2 regions of the Nocardia sp. NBC_00881 genome follow, and region 2 is predicted to be linked to the other one. Evidence: riboswitches for the same ligand, from Rfam matches in the RefSeq annotation. Region 2 holds a riboswitch; the other holds the start of a gene.
What was found. Region 2 has a riboswitch for cobalamin ahead of metE (5-methyltetrahydropteroyltriglutamate--homocysteine S-methyltransferase). Riboswitches for the same ligand answer to the same signal wherever they lie in the genome.
Positions count from the first base shown of each region.

Region 1: another riboswitch for cobalamin. It lies ahead of cobN (cobaltochelatase subunit CobN); the one in region 2 lies ahead of metE (5-methyltetrahydropteroyltriglutamate--homocysteine S-methyltransferase).

Region 1 is NZ_CP108798.1:2,438,535-2,445,865, forward strand. It holds gene OH799_RS09380 (cytochrome P450) at 1-37, shown strand, start outside; gene OH799_RS09385 (hypothetical protein) at 252-779, opposite strand; gene cobN (cobaltochelatase subunit CobN) at 954-4,526, opposite strand; cobalamin riboswitch at 4,560-4,681, opposite strand; gene OH799_RS09395 (nuclear transport factor 2 family protein) at 4,755-5,195, opposite strand; gene cobG (precorrin-3B synthase) at 5,349-6,584, shown strand; gene ddaH (dimethylargininase) at 6,734-7,331, opposite strand, start outside.
Region 2 is NZ_CP108798.1:3,610,713-3,618,043, forward strand. It holds gene OH799_RS15030 (pyruvate carboxylase) at 1-1,529, opposite strand, end outside; cobalamin riboswitch at 1,924-2,112, shown strand; gene metE (5-methyltetrahydropteroyltriglutamate--homocysteine S-methyltransferase) at 2,254-4,554, shown strand; gene OH799_RS15040 (hypothetical protein) at 4,623-4,934, shown strand; gene OH799_RS15045 (nuclear transport factor 2 family protein) at 5,059-5,430, opposite strand; gene OH799_RS15050 (DUF1737 domain-containing protein) at 5,570-5,746, shown strand; gene OH799_RS15055 (hypothetical protein) at 5,815-5,985, opposite strand; gene OH799_RS15060 (short-chain fatty acyl-CoA regulator family protein) at 6,123-7,331, shown strand, end outside.

The DNA.
Region 1 (7,331 bases), 1.2 Mb from region 2:
CTTCGCGGTCGAGCCGTGCATGACACAGACCCGCTAGCACCTGCGAGCGCTCCGATACGGCTGCCGATCGCGGAAGCAATACTTCCGCGATCGCTGTCATGATCGCGGAAGACCTCCGCGTTGGTGCGGCTCTCGCTATTGCAGCTGTAGCGCGACCGGACCGGGCGCACGGCACAATCCAGCGGCACAGAGAACCGGCCGCGCTCGGAAATAAGTACCGACCACGGCCGATTCGCCGTCGCAGCGCCCTACTACTGGTTCGCCCCCGCGACACCGCCGATGATGCCACCGATCACACAGCCGGGCACGAACCCGACGATGAAGAAGAGGAGACCGATCAACGCGCCGACGGCGCAGCCGATCAACACACCTGCCACGGTGGTGCCCGCGTCACCGATGAACTGTGGCGCACCCGGTTCCGGCACGGCGGCGCCAACCGGCGTCAACGTCAGCGTGGTCGCGGCCGCGTCGACTTCCGGCACCACCCTGACCTGCTGACCGGCCACGCTCTGCACGGTGGTCGGCACCGTCGCGACCACCGCGCCGTCCGGCGCGAGCACCGCCACCTCCGCATCCGGCGTCAAGCCGAACGTGCCGGAGGCCAGCGTGACTGTCGCGCTCGACCGGTCGGGTGCGACGGCCGCCGTGTAGGCGACACCGTGGTCGACACCGCTGATCACCTGCTCGGACACCTCGGCCTGACCGTGGGCGGTGGCCGCGGTGACTCCGGTGGCGGCAATGGTCAGCAGCGTGGTCGCTACCAATTTCCTTATTCTCATGAGACTTTCCAATCATCCAGCCGATATGAGTGTGGCGTTCCCCGGAAAACGGCCATGAAACATCACTCATCATTCGCTCCCGACATGACGATGTCGAGAGCTGTGGATAATCGAATTGCCTTGCAAGATCATATATTTCGACATTCCCCGAAAACTGGGGGGTTGTTTTTCGGACTACTCCAATTCTCCTTCGGTCTCCAGGTAGACCTGACGCAGCCGATCGAGGGTGGCCGGTTCGGGGTGCTCCCAGAGCTTGCGCTCGGCGGCCTCCAACAGCCGCTCTGCGATACCGTGCAGCGCCCACGGGTTGGACTGCTCCATGAACTTGCGGTTCACGTCGTCGAAAACATAACTCTCCGAGAGCTTCTCGTACATCCAGTCGGCGACGACATTGGTGGTGGCGTCATAGCCGAACAGGTAGTCGACGGTCGCCGCCATCTCGAAGGCGCCCTTGTAACCGTGCCTGCGCATGGCCTCCAGCCAGCGCGGGTTCACCACGCGGGCACGGAACACTCGCGAGGTCTCCTCCGACAGGGTCCGCGTGCGCACCGCGTCGGGGCGGGTGCTGTCGCCGATGTAGGCCTCGGGGTTCCTGCCGGTCAACGCCCGAACGGTGGCGACCATGCCACCGTGGAACTGGAAATAGTCGTCGGAGTCGGCGATGTCGTGCTCGCGGGTGTCGGTGTTCTTGGCGGCCACCGCGATGCGCCGGTACGCGCCGCGCATGTCCTCGGCGGCGGGCGCGCCGTCGAGATCGCGGCCGTAGGCGTAGCCGCCCCACGTGGTGTACACCTGCGCGAGGTCGTCATCGGTGCGCCAGCTCTTCGAATCGATCAGCTGGAGCAGCCCGGCACCGTAGGTGCCAGGCTTGGAGCCGAAGAGACGGGTGGTCGCGCGGCGCCGGTCGCCGTGCTCGGCGAGGTCGGCCTCGGCGTGCGCGCGCACGTAATTCGACTCGGCCGGCTCATTCAGGTCGGCGACCAGGCGGACCGCGTCGTCCAGCAGGGCGAGCACATGCGGGAAGGCGTCGCGGAAGAAGCCGCTGATGCGCACGGTGACATCGACCCGGGGGCGGCCAAGTTCCGCAAGCGGGATCACCTCGAGTGTGGTGACCCGGCGGCTCGCCTCGTCCCATACCGGTCGGACACCCAGCAGCGCAAGGACTTCGGCGATATCGTCGCCGGAGGTGCGCATGGCGGAGGTGCCCCACACCGACAAACCCACCGACCGGGGGTACACGCCATGGTCGGCTTTGTACCGGTCCAGCAGCGATTCCGCCATAGCCTGACCGGTTTCCCAGGCCAGGCGCGACGGCACAGCCTTCGGGTCGACCGAGTAGAAATTGCGCCCGGTCGGCAGCACATTGATCAGGCCGCGCAGCGGAGAACCGCTCGGGCCCGCCGGGATGAACCCGCCGTCGAGCGCGTGCAGCACCCGCTCGATTTCCGCGCCGGTCCGACGCAGGCGCGGCACCACCTCGGTAGCCGCGAATCGCAGCACCCGGCGGACCTCCGCATTGTCGGTAATGCCGTCGACGGCGTCCGGCGACCAGTTCGCGGCCTGCAATGCCGAAACCAGTTCCCGGGCCCGGCCTTCAACGGCGTCGACGCGCTCACGCGCCTCGGTTCCGGACTCGTCGAGGCCGAGCGCTTCACGTAGGCCGGGCACCGAACGCTCGCCGCCCCAGAGTTGACGGGCACGCAGCATTGCCAGCACCAGGTCGAGTTCGGCATCCCCAGCAGGCGCCTGGCCGAGCACGTGCAAACCATCGCGGATCTGCACATCCTTGATCTCGCACAGCCAGCCGTCGACGTGCAGCAGCATGTCGTCGAAGGACTCCTCGTCCGGGCGCTCGGTGAGCCCTAGATCGTGGTCCATCTCGGCGGAGCGCATCAACGTCCAGATCTGCTGGCGGATGGCCGGGAGCTTGGCCGGGTCGAGGGCGGAGATGTTGGCGTGCTCGTCGAGCAGCTGTTCCAGACGCGCGATGTCGCCGTAGCTTTCGGCCCGGGCCATCGGCGGGATCAAATGGTCGACCAGCGTGGCGTGTGCGCGCCGCTTGGCCTGGGTGCCTTCGCCGGGGTCGTTCACCAGGAACGGGTAGATCAGCGGCAGGTCGCCGAGCGCGGCGTCGGTGCCGCAGGAGGCGGACATGCCGAGCGTTTTGCCGGGCAGCCATTCCAGATTTCCGTGCTTGCCGAGGTGCACCATCGCGTCGGCGGCGAAGCCCTCGGGCGCGCTGAGCCAGCGGTAGGCGGCCAAGTAGTGGTGGCTCGGCGGCAGGTCGGGGTCGTGGTAGATGGCGACCGGATTCGCGCCGAAGCCGCGCGGCGGCTGCACCATCAGCACGACGTTGCCGAAACGCAGTGCCGCGATCACGATCTCGCCATTCGGGTCGGACGAGCGGTCGACGTAGAGCGCGCCCGGCGGCGGGCCCCACGCCTCGACGACGGCTTCACGCAGATCCTCGGGCAGCGTGTCGAACCATGCGGCATAGGTGGCCGCGCCGATGCGGATCGGATTGCCCTCCAGCTGTTCGGAGGTCAGCCAGTCCGGATCCTGTCCGCCCGCCGCGATGAGGGCGTGGATGAGGGTGTCTCCGTCGCGTTCGTCCAGGCCTGGGACCTCGCCGGAATCGCCGAGATCGTATCCGGCGGCACGCATTTCAGTGAGCAGCCGGATCGCGCTCGCCGGGGTGTCCAAGCCGACGGCATTGCCGATGCGGGCATGCTTGGTCGGGTAGGCCGACATCATGACGGCGACGCGCTTGCGTGCGGCGGGAATGTAGCGCAGGCGGGCGTAGCGCGTCGCGATACCCGCGACGCGAGCCGCACGTTCGGGGTCGGGAACGTAGGTCGACAGGCCGTCGGCATCGAACTCTTTGAACGAGAACGGGACCGTGATGATCCGGCCGTCGAACTCCGGCACGGCGACCTGTGTGGCGACGTCCAGTGGCGACAGGCCGTCGTCGCTCGCCTCCCACTGGGCGCGGCCGCTGGTCAGACAGAGTCCCTGCAGGATGGGCACATCCAGATCGGCGAGCGCGCCGACGTCCCACGCCTCGTCCTCGCCGCCGGCGGAGGCGGTGGCGGGTTTGCTTCCTCCCGCGGCCAGCACTGTGACCACCAGGGCGTCGGCCTGCCGCAGGGTGGCGAGGAGTTCCGGCTCAGCAGTACGCAGCGACGCGCAGTATAGCGGCAGCGGGCGCGTTCCCGCGTTTTCGAGCGCGGTGCACAGGGCGTCGATATAGGCGGTGTTGCCCGCGAGATGCTGTGCGCGGTAATAGATCACCGCGACCGTGGGCCCGTCGACCGGCGCCGCGGCACGGTCCAGTTCACCCCAGCTGGGCAGCTGGACCGGCGGCTCGAAGCCGTGCCCGGTGAGCAGCACAGTGTCGGACAGGAAGTTGTGCAGCTGACGCAGGTTGCCCGGGCCGCCGGCGGCGAGGTAGTTGTGCGAGCCCGCCGCGACACCGCCCGGCACGGTCGAGCACTCCATCAGCTCGGCGTCCGGAGCGATCTCGCCGCCGAGCGCCACCATCGGAACGCCGCTGGCACGCAGTGCAGCCAGCCCCTCCTCCCACGCCCGCTTGCCACCGAGGATGCGCACGATCACCAGATCGACGCCGTCGAGCAGGCCGGGCAGATCGTCGACCAGCAGGCGAGCAGGGTTGCCCCACCGGTAGTCGGCGCCGCTGGCGCGGGCACTCAGCAGATCGGTGTCGGATGTGGACAGCAACAAAAACACGGGTGGCAGCCTTCCTCGGGTGACGCGCCCATCGGGGGTTCGCTGCTCGCCGGAGAGGGTCTGGCTTTCACAGTGGCGCGACCGCACCGGATTTCCACCGGTTTCCTCGTCGTCCGCCGAGCAAGCAAATGCTACCCGCCGCCCGAGTCCGGCTTTCCCGTGTGTCCTGCTCGGGGACGGCGGCAAGGCTCCGCGGCGCGGGTGGCCGAAAAGTTGTCCACTATCCGACTAGGTCAAGTCGCCGTTCCCGTCGACGACCTTCAGATAATAGTGGAACCGGTCGATCCGCCATCCATCCGCGGTGCGCACGGTGCCCAGCGAATAGCTGCCGACAAACGTGCGGGTCTTGCCGTTGGCCGCCGAGTTCTTCACGTGGACAGCGATCGCGTCGGCGTGCGCGATCGCGACGTCACCCCGAAGATCGATCAGGTGATTACCGGACTGGTGGTGCACCTCGTCCAGCTCGGCGAGCCCAGTCCGCCAGTCCTCGACGATGTCGGCCGCGGCCCGATCCCCGACCGGCCCGCCGAACCCGCCGTCGAAATCCACCGTGGACGTGAAAACCTCCCCCAGCAACCCCTCCCACCGACGCTGGTCGGTGTACACGAACAACTTTGTGATCACCTCAACGATATCGAGCCGGTCCGCCACCGTAGCGATTTCAGACATCCGCCCACCCTAAACGACCACACACCGCTGAACCGGACGCCCGCCGCCGACGATCCACTCCACATCGGGTGGCATCCCTGTCGCGGTGAGCCAGCGGATACACCGGGCCGGCGCGGGCCCTCCGCCTGGCGGTGTCCGTAGGCTGAGGAGGCTATGGCGCGACATGTTGCTGATTCCTGTCCCGGCGTGCTGCGGCTGCACGAGGCGGCCGACGGGCCGCTGGCGCGGATTCGGGTGCCCGGCGGGCGGGTGGAGCCCGCGCAGTGGCAGGTGCTCGCCGAGGCTGCGCGCGACCTCGGGGACGGGAATATCGAGCTCACCGCGCGCGGCAACGTCCAACTGCGCCGGATATACGACGCCACGGCACTGACGGAACGGCTGGCCGGCGCGGGTCTGCTGCCGAGCCGCACCCACGAGCGGGTGCGCAATATCGTTGCCTCTCCACTGTCCGGACGGATCGGCGGACTGACGAACGTGCACGCGCTGGTACCCGCACTGGATGCCGGGCTGCTCGCCGCGCCGCGTCTGGCCGACCTGCCGGGCAGGGTGCTGTTCTCACTCGACGACGGTCGAGGCGATGTCAGCGGACTCGGCGCCGACATCGGTGTGCATGCCGTCGCCACGGACGACTTCGCGCTGCTACTGGCCGGAGGCGACAGCGGCATCCGGATCACCGCCGACGACGCGGTCGACGTCATGCTCGCCGCCGCGCACGGCTTCCTGGAGCTGCGCGGCGACGACCCAGGCCGGTGGCGGTTGCGCGACCTCGAGCGCGGCGCTGAACGCCTAGCCGATCTCCTGGGTCTCTCACCCAGGCCCGATCGAATCGAATTCGCTGCGGGCCAGGATATTCCGATCGGTTGGCTGGAGCAGGACGACGGATTGGTCGGTCTCGGCGCCGGCGTGCGCCTCGGCTCCCTGCCCGCCCGCACCGCCGAATTCCTCGCCGCCGTCGAACGAACGGTCTTCGTCACGCCGTGGCGCAGCCTGGTCGTCACCGACCTGGAGGAATGGGCCGCCGAACAGGTGGTGCGCGTGCTCGCGCCGATGGGCCTGATCTTCGACGCCGATTCCCCCTGGCTACTGGTCAGCGCATGCGCGGGACGGCCCGGTTGCGCGAAGTCGCACACCGATGTCCGGGCCGATGCGACGGCGGCGGTCGCAGCAGGCCGTGTGCTTGCGCCAGCTGAACGAGCCGAACGGGGAACCGCGCATGCGGAGGCGAAACCGGCTCCGCGACAAGGCATTCTGGATGCTCCACTCCTGGCACCGGCGGAGGTCTCGGTGGCCGGACGTCAGCACTGGTCCGGCTGTGACCGCCGCTGCGGCCGCCCCCGCGGAACGGTCACCGATGTCGTGGCGACCAACGAGGGCTATCGCTTCGAATAAGAGTCTGCCGTGGTGCGGCAGCGCCCGAAGCCCACTCGGCGATCGGCCCGAACCGGAGGCGTCCGACACCTGCTCGAGGTGGTCCGACGGCACCATCGCCTTATCCGCCGCCGAACCGGCGGCCGACTGCGCGCGTGTCCCGGTTTCGCTCAGTGGATTTCGAGCGTGCAGCATTTGACGCTGCCGCCCGCCTTGAGTAGTTCGGACATCTCGATACCGACCGGATTGTAGCCGCGTGCGCGGAGAGCTTCACTCAGTTCGGTGGCGCGGCTGGTGAGGAAGACGTTGAATCCATCGCAGACGCCGTTCAACCCGAGTACCGCCGCGTCGGCGTCGGTGGCAAGGATCGCGTCGGGGTAGAGGTCGGCGAGGGTCGCGCGGGCCGCCACACTGAATGCGGGCGGATAGTAGGCGACGGTACTGGAGTCCAGCGGCAGCAGGACTGTGTCCAGGTGATAGAAACGCGGATCTACCAGTTCCAGGGAGACCACCGGCAACGAGAAGTGGCGGGACACCTCCTCATGCGCCGCCAGTGAGCTTCGGAACCCCATGCCAGCCAACAACCGGTCGCCGACCAGGAGGAAGTCACCCTCCCCCTCGTTCAGCTCCTCGGCGCCGACCACACCGGCTAGCCCGAGCTCCGCGAATCGCCGGTGATAGGCCGGCCCCTCGGCGGCACGTTCGGGGTGGGTGAAGCGGGCGGACATCGCGCGGTCCCCCACGATCAGCCCGCCGTTGGCGGCGAAC
Region 2 (7,331 bases):
CCGAGCCGCAGCAGCCGCTGCCGGGAACCGTCCGGCGGCGGCACGCTCAGATCGATCGGTGGCAGCTTGTCGTGCGGGTACACCGTGGTCGGCCGCTCGCCGTGCGGCTTGTTCACGGTGATGTCGGCCAGGTAGGTGAGGATCTTGGTGCCACGGTCGGCGGAGCCGCGCAGGGTGAGCAGCTGCGGACGCTCGTCGATGAACGAGGTGGTGACCCGCCCACCCTTGAAGTCGGGATCGTCGAGTACCGCGAGCAAAAACGGGATATTGGTGGACACGCCGCGGATGCGGAACTCGGCAAGCGCGCGACGGGCCCGCGCCACCGCTGCGCCGAAGTCGCGGCCGCGGCAGGTGAGTTTGACCAGCATCGAGTCGAAGTAGGCGCCGATCTCCGCGCCCAGGTTCGCACCGCCGTCGAGCCGGATGCCCGCGCCGCCTGGCGTCCGGTAGGCGGTGATGCGCCCGGTGTCGGGGCGGAATCCGTTGGCCGGGTCCTCGGTGGTGATCCGGCACTGCAGCGCGGCGCCGCGGATCGTGACCGAGTCCTGGCTCAGGCCCAGTTGCTCGAGTGTCTCACCCGCCGCGATCCGCAGCTGCGACTGCACCAGGTCGACGTCGGTGATCTCCTCGGTCACCGTGTGCTCGACCTGGATTCGCGGGTTCATCTCGATGAAGACGTGGTTGCCGCGCTCGTCGAGCAGGAATTCGACGGTGCCCGCACAGCTGTAGCCGATCTGTCGCGCGAAGGCCACCGCGTCGGCGCAGATACGTGCGCGCAGTGCGGGATCCAGGTTCGGGGCGGGCGCGAGTTCGATCACCTTCTGGTGGCGGCGCTGCACCGAGCAATCCCGCTCGAACAGGTGCATCACGTTGCCGTGCTGGTCGGCCAGGATCTGCACTTCGATGTGGCGCGGGTTCACCACCGCCTGTTCCAGAAACACGGTGGGATCACCGAACGCCGACTCGGCCTCGCGCGAGGCCGCCTCGATCGATTCGCGCAGGTGCGTGGCATCGGCGACCCGCCGCATGCCACGACCGCCGCCGCCCGCGACGGCCTTGACGAAGATCGGGTACTCGAGCTGCCGGGACGCGGCGACCAGCTCATCCACGTCCGCCGACGGTGCGCTGGAGCGCAGCACCGGCAGACCGGCCGCCTTGGCGGCTTCGATCGCGCGCGCCTTGTGACCCGCGAGTTCGAGCACCTCGGCGGAGGGGCCGATGAAGGTGATGCCCTCGCGGGCGCAGGCTGCCGCCAGGTCCGGGTTCTCCGAAAGGAAGCCGTACCCCGGGTAGACCGCGTCCGCACCCGCCGACTTGGCCGCCTCGATGATCGCGTCGATGGAAAGGTAGGCCCGCACCGGGTGGCCCGCCTCGCCGATCTGATACGACTCCGCCGCCTTCAGCCGGTGAACCGAATTGCGGTCCTCGTAGGGGAACACGGCCACCGTCCCGATGCCGAGTTCGTAAGCCGCGCGGAAGGCCCGGATGGCGATCTCGCCACGGTTTGCAACCAAGACTTTCGAGAACATTGGCTTAAGGTACCCGGCACCGCCCATCGCACCGACACGGAAGTCCCTTTCGCAGGACTCTTCGCAACGACGGCTGGCATCGTTGCGAAGTCGCGTTCACCAGGGCGACACGTTCCCAGCCCGAAACTGATCACTTACCGACTCCCGCGACTGGCGACCGAAACTTTTCCGGCTCCGCCCTGAACAGCCGGAAACCTGCTCTACGCAGCGCCTGCACAGGGAACACCTGATTTCGATCGGCGGGGATCCACGTGGGTTTCCGAGCCGGTCGAGCAGCCGCGACGCCGCCCGTCCTATGCTGGGAGTGCAGCTGGTTCACCGGCGCACGACGAGACGGAGCCCCGACGTCGCGCAATGGGTCGAGCCCACTCGTGCGGAGACGCCACGGGGGGCGAGAGGGAACCCGGTGGGAATCCGGGACTGTCCCGCAGCGGTATGCAGGAACGACCGCCGTCACCAGGCACTGAGTTCACCGAGCCGGAAGGTTCCGCGACTTGGGAAGCGACGGCCAGTAGGTCGGCCATCAGGCGAGACCCGGCACCGGCCGGGACCGCCCGGCCGGTGCCCGCGAGTCCGAAGACCTGCCAGCCGTGCCGGGTACGCCGTACCCGGCGGCCACCGCCTCGTGGATTTGGGCGTGCGGACCACCAGCGCGGACGTGTCGGGCTCCCTCAGCCGGGTACATCTCCGGCATGTCACTGGTTCTCCGGCTACCCGTATGGCGATGGCTTTTCGACCTCAGCAATGGAGAAACATCGTGACTGTTTCACATCAGAAGCCGTTCACCGCGACGGTTCTCGGGCTACCTCGGGTGGGGCCGCGGCGCGAGCTCAAGCGGGCGACCGAAGCCTACTGGGCGGGCAGGATCGGCGCCGAGGAGTTGCACGCCGTCGCGCGCGACCTCCGGCACGCCCAGCTCACCGAATTGCTGGCCGCCGGCCTCGACTCGATCCCGATCGGCACCTTCTCCTACTACGACCAGATGCTCGATACAGCTGTCCTGCTCGGCGCGTTGCCACCTCGGGTCGCCGAGATCACCGATCCCCTGGATCGATACTTCGCCGCCGCGCGCGGCACCGACACGGTCGAGCCACTGGAGATGACCAAGTGGTTCGACACCAACTACCACTATCTGGTGCCGGAAATCGGCCCGGAAACCCAGTTCTCGCTGCACCCCGAGAAGCTGCTGGAGGAACTGCGGGAGGCGCTCGCGCTGGGCGTGCCCGCGCGACCGGTGGTGATCGGCCCGGTCACCTTCTCGAGGCTGGCGAAAGCGACGGGCAGTGCGCCACTGGCTCGGCTGATCGAGCTGCTTCCGCTGTATCGCGAGCTGCTGCGGCGGCTGGCCACCGCGGGTGCGGAGTGGGTGCAAATCGACGAACCGGCGCTTGTTACCGATCTCACCGCGGACGAGATCGCTCTGGTGCGCGTCACCTACGAGGATCTGTCCGCCGCGACCGATCGTCCCGCGATCCTCGTCGCGACCTATTTCGGGCACCCTGATGCCGCGCTCACCGTACTGGCGGACACCGATATCGAGGGTGTCGCGATCGACTTCACCTCCGGCACCGAGGTTTCGGAGGTGGCTGCGGTGCCTGCTCTGGCGCGCAAGCTGGTGGTGGCGGGTGTCGTGGACGGTCGCAATGTATGGCGCACCGATCTCGACCACGGCCTGGCGACCCTCGGAACTTTGCTGGGTTCCGCAGCGCACGTGGCTGTTTCGAGCTCGTGCTCGCTGCTGCACGTGCCGTACACGCTGGCCACGGAGACGCGGCTGGACGAGCGGCTGCGGTCGTGGCTGGCCTTCGGCGCGGAGAAGGTGGCGGAGGTGCGTCTGCTCGCGACCGGGCTGAGCGAGGGCGCCGAGGCGATCGGCGCCGAATTGACGACGACTCGTTCGGCGCTCGAATCTCGGCGGTCGGATCCCCGGCTGAACGATCCGCGGGTGCGGGCCCGGCTGGCCGCGCTCGGACCGGACGCCGTCCGGCGCGCGCCCGCCGAGCAGCGGCGCGAACTGCAGCGGGATCGTTTGCGGCTGCCCGCACTACCGACCACGACGATTGGTTCGTACCCGCAGACCTCCGCGATCCGGTTGGCGCGGGCCGCGCTGCGCAAGGGCGAGATCGACCAAGCCGAGTACGTGCGCCGGATGCGCGCCGAGATCGCGGATGTCGTCGCGCTACAAGAGAGGCTCGGGCTGGATGTACTGGTGCATGGTGAACCGGAGCGCAACGACATGGTGCAGTACTTCGCCGAGCAACTCGACGGGTTCGTGGCCACCGAACAGGGCTGGGTGCAGTCCTATGGCACCCGCTGTGTGCGCCCGCCGATCCTGTTCGGCGACGTGACGCGGCGGGAGCCGATGACCGTCGAGTGGATCGGTTACGCGCAGTCGCTCACCGACAAGCCGGTCAAGGGCATGCTGACCGGTCCGGTGACCATCCTCGCGTGGTCGTTCGTGCGCGACGACCAGCCGCTGGGCAATTCCGCGCGGCAGGTGGCGCTGGCCATCCGGGACGAGACGGTGGATCTGCAGAGGGCGGGCATCCGGATCGTCCAGGTCGACGAACCGGCGCTGCGCGAACTGCTTCCGCTGCGCAGAGCTGATCAGCCCGCGTACCTGGAGTGGTCGGTGCAGGCGTTTCGGCTCGCGACCTCCGGTGTGTCGGATGCCACGCAGATACACACCCACCTGTGCTATTCCGAGTTCGGCGAGGTGATCGAGGCGATCGCCGGACTGGACGCCGACGTCACGTCGATCGAGGCGGCACGCTCGCACATGGAGGTGCTCGACGACCTCAACGCCGCGGGCTTCGACCTCGGCGTCGGACCGGGTGTGTACGACATCCACTCACCGCGGGTGCCCAGCGTGGAGGAGATCACGACGTCGCTGCGCGCCGCACTGAAAGCGGTTCCCGGCGAACGACTCTGGGTGAATCCGGACTGCGGGTTGAAGACCCGAGGGCCCGCCGAAGTGGAGGCCTCGCTGCGCAATATGGTCGCCGCCGCGGCTGCCGTGCGCTGAGCGTGTCCGGCTGATCGAATCGGCGCCCCTTCGGATTTCCGAGGGGGCGCCGGTACGCCCTCGGCCTGGTGGTGGACTTGTCTGCCGCCAACGCGCTGCGGATCAGCGGCACGGGCACGCCGCGGCACACTCGAGTCGGGTCGCGTACCAACGCCGCCGACTGCTCGGCAGCGAACGCCCTCGCCTCCCGACGCTCCGGGCCGGGCCGGGCCGGGCCGGGCCGGGCCGGGCCGGGCCGATCCGCTGGCGCCTACTCGGTTTCCGGCTCCGGCTTCGGGCTCTGCCGCCGCCGCGAGGTATACCGCTCACACGGCTCTTCCCTGCGCGTCACCGGCAGAACCCGCGCCCTCGCCCGCATCCCCCGACGCCATGCCGTATGACATCCGGAACAGCGCTCCATGCGCAACCCTCCTCGCAGGTCATCAACGACTTCTCTTTCCCCACTTACCTACTTCGACGCGCACATCCCCCATTCGGTTCCCACTCCATCCACACAGATCTGCCCTACCCGCCGAAGGCACGGTTGATGGCGGCCATGTCGAAGTAGTCGCGCCAGGTGCTGATCGCGCCGTCGGTGACCTCGAAGAAACCCATGACCGGCAGCGGCGTGACACGACCCGCGCCGCGCAGCGTGTCGGTGCGTTCGTTCATGACCACGGCACCGGACGCCACCTGATGGTGGATGTCGAAGTCGATGGCGTCGAAAGTGGTGAGAAAGCCCGCGATGAAGTCGCGGATGGCGACGCGCCCAACGATCGGTTCCATCGGAATGTTGTGGTAGACGGCGTTTTCGGCGAAATACGCGCTGATCCGGTCCGGATCGGGATCCGACCAGCTGCGGCACATCGCACGCACGAGTTCGTCTGGACTTGGCATTCGCTCGACTCACTTTCCTGCTGCCGAAGGGGACCACGTCGCCCGCCCCTCGATTGAACCAAGCAATCGTTCGGTTGGGAAGGTGAGATCGACGGTTTCCGGTGTACATGCACAGCTAGGTCCGTCCTACGCTGATGAAATGAGCGACGACCAGCCCTTGTGCTACCGATTGATCACCGGCGCCGACGATGCGCGATTCTGCGAGCGGGTCAGCGCCCTCCTCGAGCAGGGTTACCGGCTGCACGGTTCCCCCGCGGTCACCTTCGACGGCACATACGTAATCGCGGCCCAAGCCGTGATCTTGGACGACGAGTAGCGCGGTCATCGAAAGCTCCCCTCATCGTCCGCGGCGGCGGGAGAGCACCTCGTCCGGCACGGTGAAGCTCAACCGATCCGGTTCTCCGGCAGCCAGTTCCGGCACCCGCTGGGCCGCGTCGAGGAAACGCCTACTGCCTCGTCGGGCACCCCGGCGGCGAGAATGCGGAACTCGACGTTCTTCGCCGCGGGATGTTCGAGCGTGGAACTCCTCGGTGGCGGCGCGACCCCATCCTCCACTCCGGCGCAATGTGAAACACTCTCTTCGCACACTACGCATCTCGGATTGGACGAAAAACACCTTACAGAGGCATATTTATGCGGGAAAACTCGATATATTGCGATGATTGCGAATTCTCGCCGCTACCATCGTGCACGTGCGCAAGATGTATGCGGGCGCCCGGCTTCGGCGGTTGCGCGAAGAGCGGAGGATGACCCAGGCGGCCCTGGCGAAATCGTTGGACCTGTCGCCCAGCTACCTCAATCAGCTCGAGCGTGACCAACGACCCCTCACCATTCCCGTGCTGCTGAAACTCAACTCCACCTTCGACCTCGACGTCCAGTTCTTCGCCGCCGATTCGGACGCGCGCCTCGTGTCCGACTTGCACGAAGTCCTGGTGGACGCCGCCGGTGGACACACATCGCCACTGACCGAGGTGGAGGAACTGGCGACCCGCCAGCCGGAGGTCGCCAGAATCGTCGTGGCGATGCACCGGCGGCTACGCGCCGCCACCGACCAACTCGATCTCCTCTCGGCACGCGTGTCCGCGCCCGCGGGCGCACCTGGCATGCCCATGCCCTACGAGGACGTGCGCGACTTCTTCTACGACCACCACAACCACATTCCGCAGCTCGACATCGCCGCCGAGCAGCTTTTCGAGAACTCCGGCCTCACCATCGGGTCGCTCGACCGCCAGCTCGCCCGGATCGCCGAAGAGCGTGCCGGGGTCACGGTCCTCGTCCGCGGTGACGGCGCTGACAGAACCATCCCGAAGCGGCATTACGACCCGGAGACTCGCACGCTGACCCTGGCGAGGCGGTTGCGTCCCGGCCAGCGCGCCTTCCAGATCGCCACCACCCTCGCCTTCCTGCTGTACAGGGCCGAGCTGGACGGGGTACTCGCCGAAACCCCCTCACTCAATGGCGAATCCCGCGCGCTGGCACGCGTCGGGCTGGCGAACTACTTCGCCGGCGCGCTCGTGCTGCCCTACGGGCGGTTCCTCCGGTCGGCAGAGGAACTGCACTACGACATCGACCTGCTCGGACTGCGTTTCGAGGTCGGCTTCGAGACCATCTGTCATCGCCTCAGCACCCTGCAGCGGCAAGGTCAGCGTGGTGTCCCGTTCTTCTTCGTCCGCACCGACCGCGCAGGGAACATCTCGAAGCGCCAGTCCGCCACGGCGTTCCACTTCTCTCGCGTGGGCGGCAGCTGCCCGCTGTGGGTGGTGCACGAGGCGTTCGCGCACCCCGACCGCATCCTCACCCAGGTGGCCGAGATGCCCGATGGACGGCGCTATCTGTGGATCGCCCGCACCGCCGTGACGGCGCCGCACGGGTTCGGCACCACGACGAAGAACTTCGCGATC